Regions from separate parts of the Actinoplanes sp. NPDC048988 genome, predicted to be linked through region 1. Evidence: predicted binding sites of a transcription regulator. Region 1 holds the regulator's gene; the other holds the start of a gene.
What was found. The regulator HrcA, encoded in region 1, represses chaperone genes, less so after heat shock. The targets are predictions, from matches to a motif close to GGTTNGCACNCTCNNNNNGAGNGTGCNAACC.

Region 1 (7,794 bases):
AGTCGGGTCGTTAGCCGCATAAGGGTTGAACGGCCTGGTGGGGTCATTCGGGTTCGGTTCACCAGGCGGACGAGGCGGTTCAGTCATGGCTGACACGGTAGGGCCGCACTTCAATGCGGTCGAGGGCGACATGCTGATGCCCTGTCTATTCATCCGCACTCGATCATCGCGCTGCCGTCCGCGGCGACGTAGACTGGCACTCTGTCATCCGGAGTGCCAAAGCAGTGGGGGAGGGGTCATATGAGTCTCGATGACCGCAAGCTCGAAGTGCTTCGGGCGATCGTCGAGGACTACGTCGAGACCCAGGAGCCCGTCGGCAGCAAGGCACTGGTCGAGCGCCACCAGCTGGGCGTCTCCCCGGCCACTGTGCGCAACGACATGGCGGTGCTGGAGGAGGAGGGCTACATCCGGCAGCCGCACACCAGCGCCGGCCGGGTGCCCACCGACGCCGGCTACCGGCTGTTCGTCGACCGCCTCTCCAAGGTCAAGGCGCTGAGCCCGGCCGAGCGGCGAGCCATCGAGCGGTTCCTGATCGGCGCCGTCGACCTGGACGACGTCGTGCACCGCACGGTGCGCCTGCTCGCCCAGCTCACCCGCCAGGTCGCGGTCGTGCAGTACCCGTCGCTGGCCCGCTCCTCGGTGCGTCACCTCGAGCTGGTGCCGATCTCCACCACGCGCCTCATGCTGGTGATGATCGCCGACACCGGCCGCGTCGAGCAGCGGCTGGTCGAGCTGCCCGGCCCGGTGCCGCCCGAGGACGTCACCGACCTGCGCCGCCGCGTCAACGAGAAGCTCGCCGGCAAGAAACTCGCCGACACCCCACCGCTGGTGCAGGGCCTGGTCGACGACTGCGCGCCGGAAAGCCGGGCCACGATGGCGTGCCTGGCCTCGGTGCTCCTCGAGACCTTGGTCGAGCGCAGTGAGGAACGCCTCGCGTTGGCGGGTACGGCTAACCTGACAAGAGGTGGGGTGCTGGACTTCCAAGGCACCCTCCGCCCGGTCCTCGAAGCCCTCGAGGAAGAGGTCATCCTGCTGAAGTTGATCGGCGACCTGGAACCGAGCACCACGCGGGTCCGGATCGGCGACGAGAACGAGATCGACAACCTGCGGTCGGCGTCCGTGGTCAGCACGGGGTACGGCCCCGGTGCGACGATCGTCGGTGGGCTCGGTGTGCTCGGCCCCACCCGGATGGACTACCCCGGCACCATCGCGACCGTGCGCGCGGTGGCACGCTACGTGGGCGACCTTCTAGCACAAAATTGACGAGGATTGCGGAGCCCGTGGCCAAGGACTACTACGGCATTCTCGGCGTGAGCCGGGAAGCCACCGACGACGAGATCAAGCGCGCCTACCGCAAACTGGCTCGGCAGTACCATCCGGACGTCAACCCGGACCCGGAAGCGCATGAGAAGTTCAAGGACATCAACGCGGCGTACGAGGTCCTGTCCGACGACCAGAAACGCCAGATCGTCGACCTGGGCGGCGACCCGCTCGCGCCCGGCGGCGGCATGGGTCCCGGCGGACCCGGCGGGGCCGGCGGCCCGTTCGTCGGCTTCCAGGACATCATGGATGCCTTCTTCGGCTCGGCGGCGGGCGGCGGCGGCCGCGGCCCACGCCCCCGCACCCGGCCCGGAGCGGACGCGATCCTGCGGCTCGAGCTGGACCTGAACGAGACGGCCTTCGGCGTCGAGGCGCCGATCACCGTCGACACGGCGGTGCTGTGCACCCAGTGCTCGGGCGCGGGCACGGCGCCGGGCACCCACCTGGCGACCTGCGAGACGTGCGGTGGCCGCGGCGAGGTGCAGAGCGTGCAGCGCACCTTCCTCGGCCAGGTGGTCTCGTCGCGCCCCTGCGCCACCTGCCAGGGCCACGGCACGGTCATCCCGCACCCGTGCCCGACCTGCGCCGGCGACGGCCGGGTGCGCACCCGCCGCTCGCTGACGGTGAAGATCCCGGCCGGCGTCGAGGACGGCATGCGCATCCGCCTGGCCCAGCAGGGCGAGGTCGGCCCCGGCGGCGGCACCCCCGGCGACCTGTACGTGGAGATCCACGAGCGCCCGCACGACGTCTACTCCCGCAAGGGCGACGACCTGCACTGCCGGGTGACGCTGCCGATGACCGCGGCCGCGCTGGGCACCCGCCTGACGATCAAGACGCTGGACAGCGAAGAGGCCATCGAGGTCAAATCCGGCACCCAGCCGGCCAGCACGCTGCGCATCCGCGGCAAGGGCGTGCCCCACCTGAGGGGCCAGGGCCGGGGCGACCTGTTCGTTCACCTCGACGTCAAGACCCCGACCAAGCTGACCGCCGACCAGGAACGCATGCTGCGCGACTTCGCCAAGACCCGAGGCGAGGACGTGGCCGAGCTCAGCAAGCAGGGCGGCTTCTTCAGCCGCATGCGAGACGCCTTCAACGGCCACTGAGCCTTTCCAGGTCAAAGGCAGGATGTCGTAGCGGGGTGGGGCGTACAGATCGCTGCTCCCGCCGAGGGCCCGGGCGGGGCGAGCAGGGCGCTGCGCGCCCGGAACGCTCACCCCACCCGGGCGACGTGCGTGAGTGGTCGCGCTCAAACCCCTAGCCCGGTCGTGGCGCTTCGGTCAGCCGCCTACTCGGCTGCTGGCCCGGCCGTGGTCCTTCGGTCAGCCGCCTACTCGGCTGCTGGCTCGGTCGTGGTCCTTCGGTCAGCCGCCTACTCGGCTGCTGGCTCGGTCGAGGAGCAGGGGGATGAGCTCTGCTCGCCAGATGTCCAGGTGGACGGCTCCGCTGGACGGCCCACCGTGGGCGAACTCCTCACGGACCACCCACGCGGTGGTCTCGGAGGCCAGGTTGACGCTGACCAGGCGGTCGAACTCGGCGTAGAGCAGCCGCTCGACCTCACTGAGGGACGGCGGTAGATAGGTCGTGGCGAGCCGCTCGGCCATCGCCCGCCACACCCATGGATCACCCCGGAGGCCCCAGCGTGGCGGCTCGGGTTCGAAGAGCTCAGACACCACCTTCATGAAATTCACTCATACCCGCCGATGGCCCGCCCCAAGCGGCCCTTAGCACAGTCTGGAAGCGCGACCGGCCCAAACGCCAACGCCCGGGCGCAGCCCTCGATCCCGGCGCGGACGTCCCCGGTCATTGCGCGACGGCATCCGTCGTGACGGGGCGGGACGGGTGGGGACGTCGGTACGGCGCCCGTCGTGACGGGGCGGGACGGGTGGGGACGTCGGTACGGCGCCCGTCGTGAAGGGGCGGGACGGGTGGTGACGTGGCCACGGGCGCCTGTCGTGGCGCGGGCGGCGCCGGTCGTCGTGTAGGGACGGGCGCCGGTCGTGGTGTGGGGGCGGCGCCGTCGCGGTGGAGGTGGCGTCAGTAGTGGGAAGCGGCGTCCATCGTGGCCGAGGCGGCGTCGGTCATGGCGGCGGCGGCGACCGTCGTGGTGGGGACGGCGGCCAGGCGGGCGTAGTCGGCGCTGATGTCGGCGGCGGTGCGCAGCAGGTGGGGCAGGTGTTTCTGGACCAGGGTCTCGACCGACGTCTCGGCCGCGTGCACGGTCACGTTGATCGCCGCGATGACCTGGCCGTTGCCGTCGCGCACGCCCGTGGCGACGGACCTGATCCCGGGCGCCAGGTCCTGGTCGGCGAGCGCCCAGCCGCGAGCCCGCACCTCCAGGAGCGCCGTCATGAAGACGTCGAGCGTGGGCCGGTACCGCGCGACGATGCCCGACCGGGAGTGCTCGGCCAGGATCTCGGGCACCACCCGGGGCTCCTTCGCGGCGAGCAGCACCTTGCCCATCGACGTCGCGGGGGCCGGGAACCGGGTGCCGATCGAGACCGCCAACGTCACGATCTTGGGTACCGCCACCCGGGCCACGTAGACGATGTCGCAGCCGTCAAGCTGCGCCATCGAGGTCGACTCGCCGGTGATGCCGACCAGCTCCTCCATGTGCGGCCGGGCCACCTCCCACAGGTTCAGCGAGTTGACGTACGCCATGCCCAGCTCGAGCACCCGCGGGGTCAGCGCGAAGCCGCGGCCCTCACTGCGCGCGTAGCCGAGCGCCTCCAACGTGAGCAGAATGCGACGCACCGTAGGCCGGGCCAGGCCGGTTTCGGCCGCGATGTCGCTCAGCGTCATCGACGGCTGGCCCGGACGGAAGGAACGCAGGACATCAAGGCCGCGCGCGAGGGCCTCGATGAAGTCAGGCCCCGTGCCCCTTCCGGTGTCGGTCATCTCCTAATGCTTCCACTGCGCCGATCCGGCGTCCCACTCGGTGTACTGGTACGGGTTCTCACGGATCGCCGTCTCGGGCACGTCGGGGTTCATCCCGCGCCGCCAGGCCTGTTCACCCATCGTCTCGCGCAGGTAGTCGACGGTCGCCTCGACCTTGGCCCGGGCGGCGGCCAGGTCGACGTCGACGAGCCGGCCGTCCTGCTTCACGACCCGGCCGCCGACCAGCACGGTGTGCACGTCGCCGCGCTGCGCCTGGAAGGCGACGTGCCCGTACGGGTGCAGGACCGGGAACATCACGGGCGACGCGTCGTTCTTGATCAGTACGATGTCGGCCTGCCGTCCCGGCGTGAGCGCGCCGAGCTGGGAGTCCAGGCCGAGCGCGCGGGCGCCGCCCCGGGTCGCCCACTCGACGACATGCTCGGCCCGCAGGTGGGCGTGTGTCACGGTCTCCTGCTTGGAGTGCGCCTCCAGGTGCTCACGCGAGCGGTCGGCCCCGAGCGTGGTGCGCATCGCGGAGAACAGGTCACCGCTCCACCAGACGCTGGTGTCCATCGACAGCGAGACCGGGATGTCGTGGTGGCGCAGCTGGAAGGTGGGCGGGTAGCCCTGGCCGGCGCTCTGCTCGCTCTCGGTGGAGACCGAGACGGAGCCGCCGGTGGCGGCGATCCGGTTGTACGAGTCGTGGGTGAGGGTGGCGGCATGCACGTACACGTTGCTGGGACCCATGAATCCGTTCTCGTGCATGAGCCGGATGCCGTCGTCGTTGGTGGCGCCCCAGACTCCGGCGTGCGTGGTGACGGCGACGCCGAGCTCGCGGGCGACCTCGAAGGCCGCCTTCTCCGGGAAGGCCGGGTCGCCGGTGACGTCGAAGGCCATCTGGAACCCGGCGAGCTTGCCGCCGTCGACCCGCCGGCGGTAGAAGTCGCGGAAGGCGCCGGAGGTCGCCCACTCCCACGGTCCCTGCTGGATGTTGCCGTAGGCCAGGACGAACCGGCCGGGCACGGCCTCGAGCGCGTCGACCGCGGCGTCGGCGTGATCGGCGGTCTGCAGGCCGTGTGACCAGTCCACGGTGGTGGTGACGCCGGCGTCGATCGCCTCGATCGCGGCCAGCAGGTTGCCGGCGTGGATGTCCTCGGGGCGGAACAGCTTGCCCGATTCCAGGTAGTACCAGACGAAGTACTGCGTGAGGGTCCAGTCGGCCCCGTAGCCGCGCATGGCGGTCTGCCACATGTGCCGATGGGTGTCGATCATGCCCGGCATGATCACGCCGCCGGTGGCGTCGATCTCGAGGGCGCCCTCGGGCGCGGTGAGGCCGGTGCCGACCTCGGCTATCCGGCCGTCGACCACGAGCACGTCGGCCCCGGAAAGAACGGTGTGTGAGTCGTCCATGGTCAGGACCAGGCCGTTACGCAGGATGGTCGGCCGGCTGTTCGTGCTCATCGCAGCTCCTCTCGGACGCTCGTCCGTCAAGCGGACAACGAGTTCGCGCCAGTCTTCTCCCGCCCTCTTCGCGGTGTCAATGGTTTGTTTCGAGCAGATCAACAGGCGTTGACAGCATGCAGATCTTGGTCGAGGCTGGTCCGGCGGACACATGTCCGTAGAACGGCGGTTGGGATTGATGGGGCCATTGAACGGCTTGCTGGTGGCGGACTTCTCGCGGATCCTCGCCGGGCCGTACGCGACGATGCTGCTGGCCGACCTCGGCGCGCAGGTGATCAAAGTGGAGGGACCGGGCGGCGACGACACCCGCACGTGGATGCCGCCCACCCGCGACGGCGTCTCGACGTACTACCTGGGCATCAACCGCAACAAGCGCTCGATCGCCCTCGACCTCAAGGATCCCGGCGACCTGGCCGCGGCGCGTGAGCTCGCCCGTCGGGCCGACGTCATGATCCAGAACTTCCGCCCGGGTGGCCTCGCCCGCTTCGGCCTCGACTACGAGTCCGTCGCCGCGGCCAACCCGGCGATCGTCTACGCGAGCATCAGCGGCTTCGGGTCCGGCGCCGGCGCCGACCTGCCCGGGTACGACCTGATGATCCAGGCGATTTCCGGCCTGATGAGCCTCACCGGCGACCCCGACGGGCCGGCTTACCGGGCCGGCATCTCGGTCTTCGACGTGATGGCCGGCATGCACGCCAACATCGGCATCCTCGCCGCTTTGCACCACCGCGGCGAGAGCGGGCGCGGTCAGCACGTCGAGGTCAACCTGCTCAGCTCGGCGCTCTCCGGCCTGGTCAACCACTCCAGCGGTTACGTCGCGGGCGGCACGGTGCCCTACCGGATGGGCAACGCCCACCCCAGCCTTTTCCCGTACGAGCCGTTGCCCACCGCCGACGGCGAGCTGATCGTCATCGCCGGCAACGGCGGGCAGTTCCGCAAGCTGTGCCAGGTGCTGGGCCTGCCCGACCTGCCGTCCGACCCGCGGTTCGGCCGCAACCAGGACCGCACGGCCAACCGTGCCGAACTGCGCCCGCTGCTCGTCGAGCGGCTGACGACCCGAACCAAGGACGAGTGGTTCCGCGACCTGATCGCGGCCGGCGTGCCGTGCGCGCCGATCAACACGATCGACGGCGGAGTGGCCCTGGCCGAGGAGCTCGGGCTCGACCCCGTCGTCACCGTCGGCGACGTGCCCGGCGTCCGTAACCCCATCACGTTTTCCGGCACTCCGGCGCGGTACGAGCTGCCGCCGCCCGGTCTGGACGAGCACGGCGAGGAGATCCGCAAGTGGCTGAGGAGCTGAGCTTCCCGACCGGCATCGGCACGTCGACGCCGACCAGCATCTCGCTGCTGGGACAGGATCTCGCCGCCGACCTGATGGGCAAGGTCGGCTTCGGTGAGCTGGCCTACTGGCTGGTCGCCGGGCGCCGGCCCACCCCGGGCGAGGTGCGGGTCTTCGAGGCGGTGCTCGTGGCGCTGGCCGATCACGGCTTCACCCCGACCGCGATCGCCGCCCGCCTGACGTACCTCTCCGCGCCGGAATCGTTGCAGGGCGCCCTGGCCGCCGGGCTCCTCGGCGGCGGTTCCCGGTTCCTCGGGGTTACCGAGGACTGCGGGCGCTTCCTCGCCGACACCTTGATCGAGGCCGGGACCGAGCGCGACTACGACGTCATCGCGCTCGAGGCGGTGCGCCGCGCCAAACAGGACGGTCGCTTCGTTCCGGGGCTCGGCCATCCGGTGCACAAGGACGAGGATCCGCGTACGCCCGTGCTGATCGCGATCGCCGAGCAGGAGGGACTGCGCGGGCCGCATCTGCGCCTGTTCGAGGCCATCGGGCGGGTCCATCCGCAGGTGCTCGGGCGCAAGCTGCCGCTCAACGGCGCCGGGGTGTGCGGCGCCGCCCTCGCCGACCTGGGGCTGCCCACCGAGCTGTTGCGGGGCTTCGCCCTGCTGGCCCGGGCGGCCGGCCTGCTCGGGCATCTCGCCGAGGAACGCCGCCGGCCGCTCGGCATGGAGATCTACAAAACCGTCGACCGCAACGCCGTCTACGAACCCCGAGAGGATTGACTATGGCCAGCATCGTCGCGGTCATCGCCTCCACCCACCACCCGTTCTACTACCGGGCCAGCACGGCGACGGGGG
Region 2 (7,794 bases), on a different contig from region 1:
TCTGCGATGGCTGATCCGGCGTGACCGGTTCGCCGTCTACACGGCGATCGTCATGGCCGTGCTCTGGATGCTCTGCCAGGCCGCCGTGCCCGCCGTGGTCGGCAAGGCGATCGACGCCGCCACCGACCACGACCGGCACGACCTTCTGATCTGGTCGCTGGCGCTGCTCGGGGCCGGTCTCGGTCAGGCGTTCTTCGGTGTGGTGCGCCATCGGTTCGCGGTCATCAACTTCCTCGGCGCGATGTTCCGGACCGTTCAGGTCACGGTCCGCCAGGCCGGGCGGCTCGGGTCGGCGCTCCCGCGCCGGCTCGACACCGGCGAGGTGGTCGCGATCGGCACCTCCGACATCCGCCAGATCGGCTCCGCCGTCGACATCACCGCCCGGGGCACCGGCTCGCTCATCGCCGTCGTCGCGGTGACGGTCATCCTGCTCACCACGTTGGTGCCGCTCGGCCTCGTGGTGGTGCTGGGCGTGCCGCTGCTGATGGCCATCGTGGGCCTGCTCATCCGCCCGCTGCACCGGCTCCAGCAGGCCTCCCGCGACCAGCAGGGCCTGCTCACCGGCCGCGCCGCCGATCTGGTGGGCGGCCTGCGGGTGCTGCGCGGCATCGGCGGCGAGGCGGTGATGGGCGAGCGCTACCGCGCCGAGTCGCAGCGGCTGCGGGCGGCCGGGGTGCGCACGGCCCGGGTCGAGTCGCTGCTCGAGGCCGCGCAGGTGCTGCTGCCCGGCATCTTCCTGGTGCTGGTCACGTGGCTCGGCGCGCGCTTCGCGCTCACCGGCCACATCACGGTGGGCCAGCTGGTCTCCTTCTACGCGTACGCCGCGTTCCTCGTCACGCCGCTGCGGCAGCTCACCGAGGCGATCGACAAGCTCACCCGCGGCCACGTCTCGGCGCGTCGCGTCGTCTCGATGCTGGCCGCGGAAACCGACCTGCCCGACCCGGCCGGGCCGCTTCCGGCGAGCCTGCTCGCCGGTGACCTGGCCGACCCGGAGTCCGGCGTGACGGTCCGGCCGGGCGAGGTCACCGCGATCGTCGCGGCGGTGCCGGCCGACGCTGCCGCCATCGCCGACCGCCTGGGGCGGTACGCCGAGGGCGCCACCGTCGGCGGGCACGCGCTGTCGTCGTTCGAGCTGGCCGCGGTCCGCGAGCGGATCCTGGTCGGCGACAACGACGCGCGGCTGTTCACCGGTCCGCTACGGTCCGATCTCGACCCGGCCGGCGACGACCGGCTCCCGGCCGCGCTGCACGCGGCGGCCGCCACCGACATCGTCGAGGCGCTGCCCGGCGGGCTCGACAGCGAGGTCGCCGAGCGGGGGCGTTCCTTCTCGGGCGGCCAGCAGCAACGGCTGCGGCTGGTCCGGGCCCTGGTCGCCGACCCCGACACGCTCGTGCTGGTCGAGCCGACCAGCGCGGTCGACGCGCACACCGAGGCGCGGATAGCCGACCGGCTCGCCGTGGCCCGGGCCGGGCGGACGACGGTGATCTGCACGTCCAGCCCGCTGGTGCTCGACCGCACCGACCGGGTGCTCTATGTGGAAGGGGGCCGGGTGGTCGCCACCGGCACCCACCGGGGGCTGTTGGAAAGCGAACCGGGCTACGCCCGGACGGTGCTGCGAGAGGACGCCGCGTGAGCAACCTGTTGCCGGTGGCCGACACGGCCCAGGTGCGGCGCTACGCCCGTGATCTCTTCCGGCGCTACCCGCGTGCCCTGACCATCGCGGTCGGGCTGCACGTGCTGGGTGCGCTGGCCGGGCTGGCCGGTCCGCCCCTGCTCGGCGACCTGGTCGAGGCGATCCGGCAGGGCAAGGGTGTCGGGGTGGTCGACAAACTGGCCGCGTTGATCGCCGGATTCGTCGTGCTGCAAGCGATTCTGGTGCGCTTCGCGCATCTGGCCTCGGCCCGGCTCGGTGAGCGGGTGCTCGCCCGGCTGCGCGAGGAGTTCGTCGACCGGGTGCTCGCCCTGCCGCTCTCCACAGTGGAACGGGCGGGCTCCGGTGACCTGCTGACCCGGACGACGCGTGACGTCGACGCCCTGTCGCGGTGTGTGCGGCTGGCCGTGCCCGAGACGATGATCGCGCTGATCACCGTCGTGCTCGTGGTGGGCGCGCTCATCGTGGTCACGCCCGTGCTGGCGCTCTCGCTGCTGGTCGCGGTGCCGATCCTGGTCGTCGGCACGAGGTGGTACCTGCGGCGCGCGCCGGCCGGCTATCTGCGACAGAACGCGGCCTATTCGACGGTCACCGACGGGCTGGCCGAGACGGTCGAGGGCGCGCGGACGGTCGACGCGCTGCGCCGTCAGCGGCAGCGGATCGAGCGCTCCGACGCCGACCTGGGCCAGAGCTGGGTGGCCGAGCGGTACACGCTGTTCCTGCGGATGGTGTGGTTCCCGGTGGTCGAGGCGGCGTACGTGCTGCCGGTGGTGGCGACGCTGGTCCTGGGCGGCTGGCTCTACCTGCGCGGCTCGATCTCGCTGGGGCAGCTCACGGCCGCGGTCATCTACGCGCAGATGCTGATCGACCCGCTCGACCGGCTGCTGAGCTGGCTCGACGAGTTGCAGATCGGCGGCGCGTCCCTGGCCCGCCTGCTCGGAGTCGAGGACGAGGCGCGGGAGAGCGTCCAGCTGCGGGCGGCGAAGGAGCCGGTGGGGACGCGTATCGAGGTCTCCGGCGTGCGGTTCTCCTATGTGGCCGGTCGCGAAGTGCTGCACGGCATCGATCTCACGCTCGAACCGGGGGAGCGGCTGGCCATCGTCGGGCCTTCCGGCGCCGGCAAGTCGACGCTGGGCCGGTTGCTGGCCGGGGTGCACGCACCGACCGGCGGCACCATCACGGTGGGCGGGGTGCCGCTGGGTGAGCTGCCGCTCGACCGGCTGCGCACCGAGGTGGCGCTGGTCAGCCAGGAACACCACGTGTTCATCGGCACGGTCCGCGACAACGTGGCCATGGTGCGGCCGGGCGCGGCGGACGACGAGGTGCGCGGGGCGCTTCAGGCGGTGCGCGCGCTGGAATGGGCCGAGGCCCTGCCGGACGGGCTCGAGACCGTGGTCGGCTCGGGCGGGCAGGCGCTGACGGCCGCGCAGGCGCAGCAGCTCGCGCTGGCCCGGCTCGTGCTGGCCGATCCGCACACGCTCGTCCTCGACGAGGCGACGTCACTGCTCGACCCGCGGGCGGCCCGCGATCTGGAGCGGTCGCTGGCGGCGGTGCTCCACGGCCGTACGGTCGTGGCCATCGCCCACCGGCTCTTCTCGGCGCACGACGCCGACCGGGTCGCCGTGGTCGAGGACGGCCGCATCACCGAGCTCGGCTCCCACGACGAGCTCGTGGCCGCCGGCGGCCCCTACGCGGCCCTGTGGCGCTCCTGGCACGGCGAGCGCGTCCCCGACCTGCTGGACGACGAGACCGAAAAGGGGCGCGCCCCGCAGGACGCGCCCCTTCGGTGATGCTGTCCGGTCAGAAGCCCGGGCCGTGCTGGTGGCCGTGGCCACCGTGGCTGTGGCCGTGACCGCCGGCGGCGGCGGGCTCCGGCTCGGCCGGCTTGTCCACCACGAGGCTTTCCGTGGTCAGCAGCAGGCCGGCGATCGAGACGGCGTTGGAGACCGCGTTGCGGGTCACCTTCACCGGGTCGAGGATGCCGGCCGCGGCCAGGTCCACGTACTCGTCGGTGGCCGCGTTGAGGCCGTGGCCCCAGCCCAGCTCGGCGACCTTGCCCACCACGACGTAACCGTCGTGGCCGGCGTTCTGCGCGATCCAGCGCAGCGGCTCCACCAGCGCCTTGCGGACGATCGAAACGCCGATCGCCTCCTCGCCGGTCAGGCCGAGGCCACCGTCGAGCTCCTTCGCCACCTGGGCGAGGGCGGCGCCACCGCCGGGCACGGTGCCCTCCTCGACGGCCGCCTTCGTCGCTGCGATGGCGTCCTCGATGCGGTGCTTGCGCTCCTTCATCTCGACCTCGGTCACGGCGCCGACCTTGATCACCGCGATGCCGCCGGAGAGCTTGGCCAGCCGCTCCTGAAGCTTCTCGCGGTCCCAGTCGGAGTCCGACGCCTCGATCTCCTTGCGGATCTGCGAGACCCGGTCGGTGACGTCGGACTTCTTGCCGCCACCGTCGACGATGGTGGTGTTCTCCTTGTCGACGACGATGCGCCGGGCGGTGCCCAGCGACTCGAGGCCGACCTGGTCGAGCTTGTAGCCGAGCTCGGGGGCGATGAGCTCGCCACCGGTGGCGATCGCCAGGTCCTGCAGGATCGCCTTGCGGCGGTCACCGAAACCGGGCGCCTTCACCGCGGCGACCTTGATGGTCTTGCGCAGCGCGTTCACCACCAGGGTGGAGAGCGCCTGACCCTCGACGTCCTCGGCCACGATCAGCAGCGGCTTGCTGTTCTGGAGCACCTTCTCCAGCAGCGGGAGGAGCTCCTCGATGCTGGAGATCTTCTGGGTGGTGAGGAGGATGTACGCGTCCTCCAGCACCGCCTCCTGCGACTCGGCGTCGGTCACGAAGTTCGGCGAGATGAAGCCCTTGTCGAACTGCAGACCCTCGGTGACCTCGAGCTCGGTCGCCATGGCCGAGCCCTCCTCGACGGTGATGACACCGTCGCGGCCGACCCGGTCCATCGCCTCGGCGATCAGCTCGCCGATGGTGGCGTCCTGGGCCGAGATGGTGGCCACGTTCGCGATCGCCTTGTGGTCGGCGACCTCGACGGCCTTGCCGAGCAGCGCCTCCGAGACGACCTCGGCGGCCTTGTCCATGCCCCGCTTGAGCGAGATGGGGCTGGCACCCGCGGTGACGTTGCGCAGGCCCTCGCGCACCAGCGCCTGGGCGAGCACCGTCGCCGTGGTGGTCCCGTCGCCGGCGACGTCGTTGGTCTTCGTCGCCACCTCCTTGACCAGCTGGGCACCGAGGTTCTGGTACGGGTCGGTGAGCTCGATCTCCTTGGCGATGGTGACACCGTCGTTGGTGATCGTGGGAGCGCCGAACTTCTTGTCGAGGACGACGTTGCGGCCGCGCGGGCCGAGGGTGACCTTGACCGTGTCGGCGAGCGAGTTGACCCCGTGCTCGAGCAGGTGACGGGCGTCGTCCGAGAAGCTGAGAATCTTCGCCATGTTTAAGGTCCCTTCACGCACCACCGCCCTGACCCGTGATCACGGGCCAGGGCGGTCAGCACTGTCAGTAGGTCACTTCTCGATGACCGCGAGGACGTCGCGGGCGGAGAGCACCAGGTACTCCTCGCCGGCGTACTTGACCTCGGTGCCGCCGTACTTCGAGTAGAGGACCGTCTCGCCGACCTTGACGTCAACCGGGATGCGGTTGCCCTTGTCGTCGATGCGGCCGGGGCCCACAGCGAGGACGGTGCCCTCCTGCGGCTTCTCCTTGGCGGTGTCGGGGATCACGATGCCCGACGCCGTGGTCGTCTCAGCCTCGTTCGCCTGGACCACGATGCGGTCCTCGAGCGGCTTGATCGCAACCTTGGTCGCGGTAGTCACGGGCATACCCTCCTGGGTACAGGTTTCGCCGGCCACGGTGATGGCCGGTCTGATGCCTCATGCCACCGGGCGGGGCCGTCGTCGCGGGTGCCGGTCCGCCTGGTGCCTCACCGCGCGCCCGGATGGCCGCGCGGTTGGCACCCTCAGGATGAGAGTGCTAATCGGAGGTTAGGCCGGAACTAGCACTCCGTCAACCAGAGTGCCAATGAAGTCGCACGGGGGAGAATGCCTGCGTGACTGCGGAATCGACGGCCCTGCTGCGTACCCCCGAAGGGGTGAAGGCGCTGGACAGCGCGATGGAGGTCGCCGGAAGTGATCCGCTCGCGGCCGCTTCGGCACTGCGGTCCCGCGGCGTCCCGCCGGACCTGGCCTCGGCCGCGCTGACCCAGGTCGAGCTGCGCCGTCGCGCGGTGGGGAAGTTCGGCGCCGACGCGGCGTCGATGTTCTTCACCCGGGCCGGCCTGGAACAGGCGACGCGGGCCGTCGTCGCCGAGAGGCGGGCGAGGCGCCTCGCGGCGGCCGGGGTCCGGACCTTGGCCGATCTGGGCTGCGGGCTGGGCTCGGACGCGCTGGCGGCGGCGAGGTTCGGGATTTCGGTGTACGCCGTGGAAGCCGATCCGGAGACAGCGGCGATGGCCGCCGCCAACGCGGAGGCGCTGGGCCTGGACGTACGGGTGGAATGCGCCGACGCGACGTCGGTGCCGGTCGAGCGGTACGACGCGGTCTTCGCCGACCCGGCCCGCCGGAAGGCCGGCCGCGGCCGGGTGTTCGATCCCCGGTCGTACTCACCGCCCTGGGATTTCATCGCCTCTCTGCCCGAGCGCGTGCCGCGCACCGTCCTGAAGCTGGCGCCCGGCATCGACCACGACCTCTTGCCGCCCGGCGCCGAGGGCGAGTGGACCAGCGTCGACGGCGATCTGGTCGAGGCCGCCTTCTGGTGCGGCCCGCTGGCCGAGGTCCCGCGCCGAGCGGTGTTGCTGCGCGAGCGGGCGTCCGAACTGACGGGTACCGGAGCTGAGAAGGCTCCGGTGGGCCCGGTCGGTGCCTTCCTGTACGACCCGGACCCCGCTGTCGTCCGGTCGCACCTCGTGGCCGAGCTCGCCGACGGGCTCGGCGCCCGGCTGGGGGACCCGGAGATCGCGTATCTCTACACCGATGGCCCGGTGGAGACCCCCTTCGCCCGGCGGCTCGAGATCACCGATGTGCTGCCGTTCTCGCTCAAGCGGCTGCGGGCGCTGCTGCGCGAGCGCGGCGTCGGGCGGCTGGAGATCCGCAAGCGCGGCTCGGCCCTGGAGCCCGAGCAGCTGCGCCGAGACCTGCGGCTGGCCGGGCCGAACGGCGCGTCGCTGGTGCTGACCCGCGTCGCGGGGGCGCCGACTGCCCTCCTGTGCCGGGCGATCTGACCCCTACGGGCACGAAATCTCATGTGATCAACGAGTCACGCAGGGAGATTCGTCACGGTAGTACGGTTCCGGCATGGCGAAGAAGGCCGCTGCCGGAACCCCGGCCACCGCGTTGCTGACCTCTCGGAAGGTCGAGCACACGCTGCATCCGTACGACGTGTCCCCGGACGCGCCGAACTATGGCGCGCTCGTCGCGGAAGCGCTCGGTGTCGAGCCGCGGAAGGTCTTCAAAACTCTGGTCGCGGACGTCGACGGGGCGCTGGTCGTGGGGGTCGTGCCGGTCACCGGGGACCTCGACCTCAAGGCGCTGGCGCACGCCGCCGGCGGCAAGCGGGCCACCCTCGCCGACCGGGCCGCGGCCGAGCGCAGCAGCGGCTACGTGCGCGGCGGCATCAGCCCGCTCGGGCAGCGCAAGAAGCTGCCGACGGTGGTGGACGACTCGGCGCTCGCGCTTGATCTGATGTTCATCTCGGCGGGCCGGCGCGGGCTTCAGGTGAGCCTGGCGCCGGGGGATCTCATTCGCCTCAGCGACGCGGTAACCGCTCAGATCCGGACATAATGTCCGGCGAGCGCGCGCCGTTACGACAACGTTACGCGCCGGGTGGATCTTTCTCCTGAGAACGGTCCAGATCGGGCGCCGGGCTGACTTAGCGTCACGGAGTGAGCGTCGTTAGCGATCTTGCTCAGCTGGTCTCTTGGCCCTCACCAGGGCCGAAGTCCCTGTATCACCGCCGTGTTGCCGGATTGTTATCCCCGGTTACGAGATCGGCTGGCGTCACCGCTTGTGCTACCGGTCGCAACGGGAATACGTTGCCGGACACAACAAACTAGATCCTGATCACACGGCGTCTCGGGGAGCGACACTCCCGACAACGCAGAACATCGAATCCGATCGAAGGCCCGGATTTA

Region 2: a site for HrcA is predicted at 5,615-5,645, ahead of groES (co-chaperone GroES). Genes of this name have one in related genera too.

What each region holds. Positions count from the first base shown of each region.
Region 1 covers NZ_JBICTW010000019.1:62,246-70,039, forward strand. The annotation lists gene ACGFJ7_RS39185 (DUF4870 domain-containing protein) at 1-87, opposite strand, end outside; gene hrcA (heat-inducible transcriptional repressor HrcA) at 241-1,263, shown strand; gene dnaJ (molecular chaperone DnaJ) at 1,281-2,423, shown strand; gene ACGFJ7_RS39200 (hypothetical protein) at 2,682-2,990, opposite strand; gene ACGFJ7_RS39205 (IclR family transcriptional regulator C-terminal domain-containing protein) at 3,355-4,215, opposite strand; gene ACGFJ7_RS39210 (amidohydrolase family protein) at 4,219-5,655, opposite strand; gene ACGFJ7_RS39215 (CaiB/BaiF CoA transferase family protein) at 5,834-6,955, shown strand; gene ACGFJ7_RS39220 (citryl-CoA lyase) at 6,940-7,719, shown strand; gene ACGFJ7_RS39225 (extradiol ring-cleavage dioxygenase) at 7,722-7,794, shown strand, end outside.
Region 2 covers NZ_JBICTW010000002.1:660,840-668,633, reverse strand. The annotation lists gene ACGFJ7_RS10150 (ABC transporter transmembrane domain-containing protein) at 1-1,633, shown strand, start outside; gene ACGFJ7_RS10145 (ABC transporter ATP-binding protein) at 1,630-3,441, shown strand; gene groL (chaperonin GroEL) at 3,452-5,101, opposite strand; gene groES (co-chaperone GroES) at 5,174-5,488, opposite strand; gene ACGFJ7_RS10130 (methyltransferase domain-containing protein) at 5,716-6,885, shown strand; gene ybaK (Cys-tRNA(Pro) deacylase) at 6,959-7,444, shown strand.